One region of the Bacillus nitratireducens genome, then DNA from elsewhere that is predicted to be linked to it. Evidence: riboswitches for the same ligand, from Rfam matches in the RefSeq annotation. Region 1 holds a riboswitch; each other region holds the start of a gene.

Region 1 (2,204 bases):
TAAATCATCTGTTCCGAACCAATGCTCACTACTAGGCGGTAAATTAGTTGCTTCTTTTACTTGTTCACTCGCAGTAAATGACGTTAAACTTTCGCCAATAAGCGAGAAAACAATAATTAGTAATAACGTCACTGCCCCTAAAACTGCTATAGGGTTTGATATGAACTTGCGAAACACTTCCTTTTTTCGGCTAATCGTTTGCTGATCTTTATTTATCGTTAATTCTTTTTTCTCTTCATTCGTTAATAACTGGTCATTAATTTCATAAGCCCCCATTTAAACATTCCCCTCCTTACGTAATAGAACGAATACGCGGATCAACAATACGATGAATGATATCTGTAATAAAAATACATACAATTAATAGCGAACTATAGAAAATGGTTGTTCCCATAATTACCGGATAATCTCGGTTAAAAATACTATCTACAAAATATTTTCCTAAACCAGGAATTGAAAATATTTTTTCAATAACGAAAGTTCCTGTTAAAAGTCCAGCCATTAATGGGCCAACAAATGTAAGTACCGGAACAATTGCATTTCGAAGAGCATGTCTTATAATGATTTTCTTAATTGGTATACCTTTCGCTCTCGCTAGCTTAATATAATCACTCTGCAACACTTCAATCATATTAGAGCGAACAAACCTTGTAATAACCGCGATTGGTCCTAACGCTAATGCGAAGGAAGGTAATACAGTATGCTCGAAGGTTCCCCAAGACGCCACTGGTAGTAATTCAAATTGGATGGCGAATACTTGTATAAAGAGTGGCGCTAAAATAAAACTAGGAATGGAAATACCGAGAATCGCAAGCAAGCTCACACTATAATCAATCACTTTCCCATGATATAGCGCGGCAAATGTACCTGCGGCAATTCCGACTAACAATGAAATAACAAGTGCTTGTAAACCAATAATTGCTGACGGTCCAAAACCGGTTGTTATAATTTCCGATACACCTTGACCTGTCGATTGAACAGATTCACCAAAATCAAAATGAACTACCCCATCCAAATAAGCAACATACTGATTCCATAACGGTTCATCAAGGTGATACTTCGCTCTCATGTTTTGTATCACTTCTTCAGGAAAGATTTTCGCATCTGACGAAAATGGATCCCCTGGAATAATATGCATAATTAAAAATGTTACTGTCGTAATAACCCATAGTGTAAATACCATAACCGATAGTTTTTTAATAACATACACTTCAATAACCCCCTAAACAAATGAATTTACTTTGTTTTATTGACATATTTGTTCCCATTACTCCTTCTCCACTTCTTAAAACACAAAAAGCCTTGATCTTAAAAAATAAGATCAAGGCTTAATAAAACTATGCCCATCACTTATCTTTCAAGCCTTGCTTGCTGGAATTAGCACGGTGTTCCTACTACAGAACCCGCTGCTGAGGTGTCATAGGGCCAGTCCCTCTACCTCTCTGGATAAGTAAATTGCTATATTATTATTTGGTTCAAATTGTATATTTCGAATTATAATTCTGAAAAAAAGAAAAGTCAATCAAATTGGATATATTTAGAAAAATCAGTTTTTAATGGTATTATTTCTTAAAGTCACTACTTTAACCTATAATAAAATTAATTACCTTAAAGGAGTTATAAGATGGATCCCTTACTTCTAGCCACCATAGGATTGCCATTAACAATTGTCATACTCGTAACCATCGGCTTCTACAAACTCTTCATTAAGAAGAAACGTATCACTTCTTTTTATACTCCATTCGATAATATTACTGGACAAACAATTTCGGAATTTCACGAAGAACAGAAGGTATTGGTATCCGAGGATGAAGACGGAGATGGTAAGAAGAAAAAATAACCTTGCGCATGCGCAAGGTTATTTTTGGGCCTCTGTTTGAAAACGTTTATAGTATGTGGATGCTGTTGCAAAGTTAATTTCTATATCACGAATCAACGATGAATCTTCTTCTTTAGCTAACTTCTGTAATTTTTTCATCGCTTGTTCCGATTCATCCAAGAAACCAGCGTATACCTCATGCTCTTGCTCTTTCGACTTTGGAACACGAATTTCTTTACGTATATGATCAATATCTTCTAACATGCTCGTTGTTACCTTTTGCACGTCTTCCTTATATTTAGCATTCGTTATTTCCTTACCGCCCTTTTCTTTTGCCACTTCAAATAACTGTAATGCTTTATTGATTTCTTTGTTCATTTTTATA
Region 2 (2,204 bases), on a different contig from region 1:
GGATGGGCCTCATCCGTCGTTTTATATACAAGTAACGCCTCTTTTTCTTTATCAGGTACAAAAATATCTTCTATTTGAATGACACCATATACATTTCCATCGTTAACAAGTTTTACTTCCTCTCCGGCTTTCAGACTTTTTGCTACTTCTTCTGTTACAGGTAATGTAATCGGTATACTCCACACGCTACCATTTGCTAAACGAAGCTTTTCTACGACTGAATCATAATCTTGCTTTCCTAAAAATCCTGTAAGTGGACTATATCCTCCTGTCGCCAGAAGTTCTAAATCACTAAGCGCAATTTTGTCTAGCTCAATTTCTTTTACAATGTTCGATATGTCATATGTTTCATCAATACGGTTTACTAATTCATTTGTTGTACTCATCTTTTTATATCCCTTCTTAGCTTTATTTCAAAATCTATCTTATTGAAAATGAAGGCCACACTCTGTCTTCATTTTCCCCGACCATCTTCCATCTCTTGAGTCACCACCATCTCCTACAGGTAATGTACATTTCTCACACCCAATACTTGGATATCCAACATCATGCAATTGATTATACGGCAAGTTATATTTGTATACATATCGCCAAACTTCTTTCCACGTCCAATGAATGAGTGGACAAACTTTAATAGATTGAAAACGATGATCTTGATTTATAAACTTTGTATGCTTACGCGTTTCTGATTGTTCCCTTCTTAAGCCCGATATCCACGCTTTTTCCGCTGCTAATGATTTTTCTAACGGTAAAATTTTTCTAATCTTACAGCAAAGATTCGGATTACTTTCCCATAACTTCTCACCATGCAACTTCGCTTGTTCATCAAGTGTAAGTTCCGGCTGTTTTTCCATAATATTTAATGAAGGAAATCGTTCTCGCACTTTTTGAATTAATTCATACGTTTCTTGAAAATGAACATTTGTATCCAAAAATACAACTTTAGCAGATGGATTTACTTGGTTTATAAGGTGCAGTAATACCATACCTTCTACTCCAAAGCTACATGCGTATACAATCTCATCCTTATACTCTTTATAAGCCCAACTTAATACTGACAGAGCGCCTTTCGTTTCATCTTCTTCAGAAAATGAAACACTATTTTCTTTCCACGTTTCGTACGTCAACATATTTTTTCCCCCTGTAAAAGCAAAAAGACGGCTTTAACCTATTAAAAATAGATTAAAACCGCCTCTAGTTTTTCTAGTCAGCGCTTTTTACTTTAAACGTACTTTTTCACTTTTTTCTAATTGAATCACTTTTCCATCTTGCACAACAATTGTAATTGAGCCATATTTCATATCAGCAAGCATCGCTTGAATTTTCTCAGATACTTCATCAAAATGTTCCCGTACACTCACGCGAACAGCCCCCCTTTTTATTCATAAAAAAAATCTTTCCCATTTCGAAAAGACTGTTCGGTAATATATTTTACCTTATCTTTCAAAATGGACTCCATTTTGCTGGATTTAGCACCTTGCTTTCTATAAGCAGGTTGCCGAGCTTCGTAGGGCCAGTTCCCTCAGCTTCTCTTGATAAGCTTTGTATTTGTATTTTATCACAATTCTGATTTTTTTCAATCCTAGTTTTCCGATATATTTAATTATTTTTATTTTTTTAAAAGGAGTTGCCTTTACTAGACAACTCCTTCTTTCTCATTCACACCAGCTCTTTAATACGTATGCGATCGTTCCCAATGATATTTTCATATGTTTCACGTTCTACGACAATTTGTGACGTCCCGCCTTTTGCAAAGACGACAGCTGGTCTACGAATACGATTATAATTATTCGCCATCGAGTACCCATATGCCCCCGTACAAGAAATTGCTAGTAAATCAGAAGAAGCAACTTGCGGTAAGTTAATATCCCAAATCAGCATATCTCCACTTTCACAGCATTTCCCAGCAATCGAAACGAGTTCTTCATTTTCATCATTCCCTCGATTCGCCAACATCGCCTCATAACGGGCTCCATATAGAGCTGGTCTTAAATTATCTGTCATCCCACCATCGACTGAAACATACTTCCGAATACCAGGAATCTCTTTCACCGATCCGACTGTATAAATTGTTGTTCCAGCATCACCTACGATACTACGGCCTGGTTCAATCCATATTTCTGGAAGCGGGTATTCACATACTGTAAACTGCTCTCTTATCGTACTTGTTACAGCCTCCACATACGTTTCAAGTGTTAACGGTG
Region 3 (2,204 bases), on a different contig from region 1:
ATATAAACATTTTATAAAATGTTTCAAGAAGGGTTTTTTTTATAAAACACTTCGTTTATAATGGAGGAAAATATCGACATAGAGCTTTTAGCTCGTGTAACGGTTTGGTAGTGTTATGAAAAGAAAAGAAGGGGTGCACGCGCATCCTTTTTTCTATGCAGATATGATGAAAGGGGTGGTATGATGGAATTAACATTAAATTCAACTGTATGTTTACACACAATTCAATTTCGAAAAGAGCAAAAGAATTATATTGTAAAAGATACGATTACAGGAGAGACATATGAAATGCCGCCACTTTGGATTGATGCACTAGCAATGATGCGTGACGGCTTTTTATTGGGAGAAATAGAGGAGAAATTAAAAGAAGAGTATCCGGCCGAAGACGTAAATATGGTAGCATTTACGAGGCAATTGTTAGAGCTAGAACTTGTCGAAATGGTGGATGGAGAAGAGATAGCTTGTACAAAGAAGAGAGATAAAGATTATTTAGCTTGGTTACGCCCAAGAGTGGAACAATTCTTTTTAAACTTAAATAAAAAATATAAAAGCAAAGGTCAAAAATGATCTTTGCTTTTTTTGTAGGCCGTGTTTAAAAAATAACAGCGAATGCTCTTGCGAAAGCACCGTCACTATCTTTAATTTTTAAAGGTGCTGCCGAGAAAAAGAAACGTTTCGCTTTAATAGCATCTAGATTTGTTAAGTTTTCAATTAAGTAAATGTTATTCCCTAGTAATATGTGATGAACCGGCGATGTTTCTGTCGTTACCTCATCAGGAGAAATAAAATCTAAACCAACTGATTTTACTTTTAATTGAACCAGTTCTTCAGCTAATTCTTCGGAAAGATAAAACGCTTCTTTCTCATAAGCGGCTGTATTCCACTTATTAGATAGATTGGAATGGAAAATGACAATATCATCTTCTTTTATATCGGTATTATGCAATACTTCCTTAGGTAACTTTCTCTCTTGAATATGAGTTACATCGATAAGAACGGCCTCACCTACAAATTGCTTTAGGGGTAATTGATCGATAGTGGTTGCACCTGAAATGAAATGCGCAGGGGCATCGCAATGTGTACCTACATGAACGACAGAATGAAAATCTGTAACTTGATAGCCCGTCTCTTCAACGTTTGTAATTGCTTCTAGTTGGATTTTTGGTGTTCCAGGAAATTGAGACATATTGTTTTCAAATGTTTGTGATAGGTCGATTACTTTCATTTTGAATACCTCCAATATATGTTTTAAAATATAAAAAACTCATCTTTCATAATCAAGAAAGATGAGCTTTGCACACAATGGTTAAGTTTTATCTTGCAAAATGCATTGCATTTTGCAGGAATTAGCACCTATTCAGTTTGTATAAACTGAGGTTGCTGGGCTTCAAAGGGCCGGTCCCTCTGCCTCTCTTGATAAAGAAATATTTAGTTTTAATATTTTGATTTTTTAATATTTAAATTGTAATTCATTTCCTTTTTTAGTGCAATACAAAATAGGTATTCACCCAAATAAAGTTGCTCGCATATTGTAGCTTATGTAAATAGAATGCTGCGAAGGAGTGAGTGCAGTGACAGGTAATGTATTGAATTATTATGCCGGTGGAAATACAGCTAGAGGATTTCATAATTTATACGAAGAGAATTTAAAAGGGCTAGACAGGTTGTTTATTTTAAAGGGTGGTCCAGGAACTGGGAAATCTTCTTTAATAAAGGCAATAGGTCGTGAATGGGCTGAAAAAGGATATGATATTGAACTTTTGCATTGTTCTTCTGATAATAAGTCAGTTGATGGAGTGATTATCCCAAAATTAAAAGTAGGAATTGTTGATGGAACATCACCGCATGTTATTGAGCCCAAAATGCCAGGGGTTGTGGAAGAGTATATTAATTTAGGAGTTGCTTGGGACTCAGATAAATTAAGAAAGCAGAAGTTAGAAATTGAACGATTTGTATCAGAAGCGAGCAAGGCTTTCCAATCTGCTTACGGATGTTTTAAAGAGGCATTAGTTATACACGATGAGTGGGAGAAAATATATATTAATAATATTGATTTTAACAAAGCAAATGAACTAACAGATCAGTTGATTCAGAAATTATTTACAGATAAAAAGGGGAAACAATCGATTGTGAAACATCGGTTTTTAGGAGCTGCTACACCGAAAGGAGCAGTTGATTTCGTTCCTAATTTAACAGAAGGATTA
Region 4 (2,204 bases), on a different contig from region 1:
TACCGCCACCCTGCGCTCCATTCGGATGTCCATGTATCCCACCGCCAGCATTAATAACAACATCTTTACCGAAATCGCGTAGAATAAAGGGAACGAAACCAGGGTGAATACCAGCAGACGGAACAGAAAAACTCTTCTTGAAAAGTGCATCGTCTTCAGTTAAATGTTTTGAGATGGCAAGAGCCTCCTCTTTTTCTAACGCAACACTTCCATATGGAGATGGGAATAATGAAAAGTCAGCCCCAGCATAACGTAGTAGTTTTCCGAGTAATAATGGAGATGAAACTCCATATAACTTGGATGCTGAGTAAGCACCACTTACAGCAGGGTGTGCCATAATAGGAATTGGAATTTCATCGTCTTCTACAAGTGCTTGCAGTACATCTAGTCCGTAAGCAAATACGTTAAATAATAGAATATCAGCCCCAGCTTGCACTGCACGTTTCGCATTTTCTTTTAAATCAAAAGTTCGTCCTGTTAAATTTACTGCATATAACGTTTTATGTCCGTAAGTTTCGTATACAGATTGTAAAACTTCTTTCCCAGATTCAATTCTTTTTGTAAGTGGTGTTAATGAGTTTTCGAATAAAATTTCATCATCTTTTACAATATCTACGCCTCCAATTGCCTGATCGCGTAGTTGAGCTTTTAAATATCCAATATTCCGTCCTATCATCCCTTTGAAAATACTCATTAGAAGAGGGCGATCTTGAACTTGTAAAAGGTTTCGGATGCCTTCAATTCCAAATTTTGGTCCAGGAAACTGTTTCTTTAATTCGTCTGAGAATGTTAAATCAATGAGTTTAATTTCTCCATCTAACGAAAGTTTTCCAAATGTTGTTGTCAAAATGGCTGGTAAGTCGGGGCTAAAGTTCAGCGATGGATAATGAATTTTAATGAGTCCACGTGATACTTTTTTGCCAAGGTAAGAGTTAGTGTGTTCTTGTTCGTCTAACGCTTCAATATGAATGACATTGCCTTTATGTTGTTTTAATTGTTCTTGCAATAAGTGTGGCAAATGAGTCCAAGAGCCAATTGTTAAACCGAGTGCAATTTGCTCAGCTTTTTTTTCTAAGTTATGTGAATCATCATGGATTAAATATGTCGCTATAATTCCGCTCATTGTTATAACCTCCTAGTTAAATAAAAAAACCTCTCAGCTAAGGAGAGGTTTTTTTACAACCAGCTCCTTATCTGTCAGCATAATGCTGCGAGAATTAGCACCGTGTCTACAATTGTAGATCGGTTGCCGGGTTTCGTCGGGCTCGTCCCTCCACCTGCTCTTGATAAGAAGTATTTAGAAATGTTTAAATTTTTAAGATAACTGAATTTTGTCAGATATTTTTCATGTTGTCAATTACTTTTTGAAAAAATTTAATTTATCAATTCGATTAATGGCTTCTCGTAATCTATCTTCTGTATGCAAGAGACCAACGCGGACATACCCTTCGCCATGCTCACCAAATCCAACACCAGGAGCAACTGCAACGTGTGCTTTTTCTAGTAAAATATCAGAAAATTGCTCAGATGTATATCCTTCTGGTACAGGAAGCCATGCAAAGAATGATCCGGTTGGAATGTCTACATTCCAACCAATTGAGTGACAAGCTGAAATAAGAGCGTTTCTTCGAGATTCGTAACTATTTACAAGGTCTACTACGCAAGACTGTGAACTTAATAGTGCTTCGCGGGCAGCATCTTGAATTGCACCAAAAATACTAACATACATATGATCTTGCAATAGGTTAATTGTCTCAATCACACTTTCATTCCCCACAGCAAAAGCGATGCGCCATCCGGCCATATTGAAAGTCTTCGATAGAGTGTAAATTTCAATACCTGTATCTTTGGCACCGTCTGCTTGCAAGAAACTAATGGGCTTTTGACCATCGAATCCAATAGCACCGTATGCAAAATCATGAACGACTAATATATTATGTTCATTAGCAAAATGAATGGTTTCATCAAAAAAGTCTTTTGATGCAGTAGCACCGGTAGGGTTATTTGGATAGTTTAAAAACATTAACTTTGCACGCTCGGCAATAGAGTTATCAATTTTTGTATAATCCGGTAAAAAATTATTCTCTGCAATAAGCGGCATTGTTTCAAATTGTGCTTTTGCTAAAGCAACTCCTGATAAATAATCTGGATAGCCTGGATCTGGAACGAGAATAGTATCACCAGGGTTTGTAAAACAAATTGGT

Evidence for each region. Region 1 has a riboswitch for S-adenosylmethionine ahead of Q3V31_RS27740 (ABC transporter permease). Riboswitches for the same ligand answer to the same signal wherever they lie in the genome.
Region 2: another riboswitch for S-adenosylmethionine. It lies ahead of Q3V31_RS04170 (YezD family protein); the one in region 1 lies ahead of Q3V31_RS27740 (ABC transporter permease).
Region 3: another riboswitch for S-adenosylmethionine. It lies ahead of Q3V31_RS23750 (cyclase family protein); the one in region 1 lies ahead of Q3V31_RS27740 (ABC transporter permease).
Region 4: another riboswitch for S-adenosylmethionine. It lies ahead of mtnW (2,3-diketo-5-methylthiopentyl-1-phosphate enolase); the one in region 1 lies ahead of Q3V31_RS27740 (ABC transporter permease).

What each region holds. Positions count from the first base shown of each region.
Region 1 is NZ_JAUMJO010000012.1:25,718-27,921, reverse strand. Features, by position in the region: gene Q3V31_RS27745 (ABC transporter permease) at 1-276, opposite strand, end outside; gene Q3V31_RS27740 (ABC transporter permease) at 293-1,210, opposite strand; SAM riboswitch class I at 1,348-1,453, opposite strand; gene Q3V31_RS27735 (DUF3951 domain-containing protein) at 1,625-1,840, shown strand; gene Q3V31_RS27730 (hypothetical protein) at 1,859-2,204, opposite strand, start outside.
Region 2 is NZ_JAUMJO010000001.1:791,934-794,137, forward strand. Features, by position in the region: gene sat (sulfate adenylyltransferase) at 1-386, opposite strand, end outside; gene Q3V31_RS04165 (phosphoadenylyl-sulfate reductase) at 426-1,130, opposite strand; gene Q3V31_RS04170 (YezD family protein) at 1,218-1,361, opposite strand; SAM riboswitch class I at 1,434-1,542, opposite strand; gene lysA (diaminopimelate decarboxylase) at 1,660-2,204, opposite strand, start outside.
Region 3 is NZ_JAUMJO010000007.1:78,923-81,126, forward strand. Features, by position in the region: gene Q3V31_RS23745 (hypothetical protein) at 184-567, shown strand; gene Q3V31_RS23750 (cyclase family protein) at 593-1,225, opposite strand; SAM riboswitch class I at 1,311-1,423, opposite strand; gene Q3V31_RS23755 (PRK06851 family protein) at 1,572-2,204, shown strand, end outside.
Region 4 is NZ_JAUMJO010000002.1:123,035-125,238, forward strand. Features, by position in the region: gene mtnW (2,3-diketo-5-methylthiopentyl-1-phosphate enolase) at 1-1,123, opposite strand, end outside; SAM riboswitch class I at 1,188-1,293, opposite strand; gene Q3V31_RS06985 (pyridoxal phosphate-dependent aminotransferase) at 1,358-2,204, opposite strand, start outside.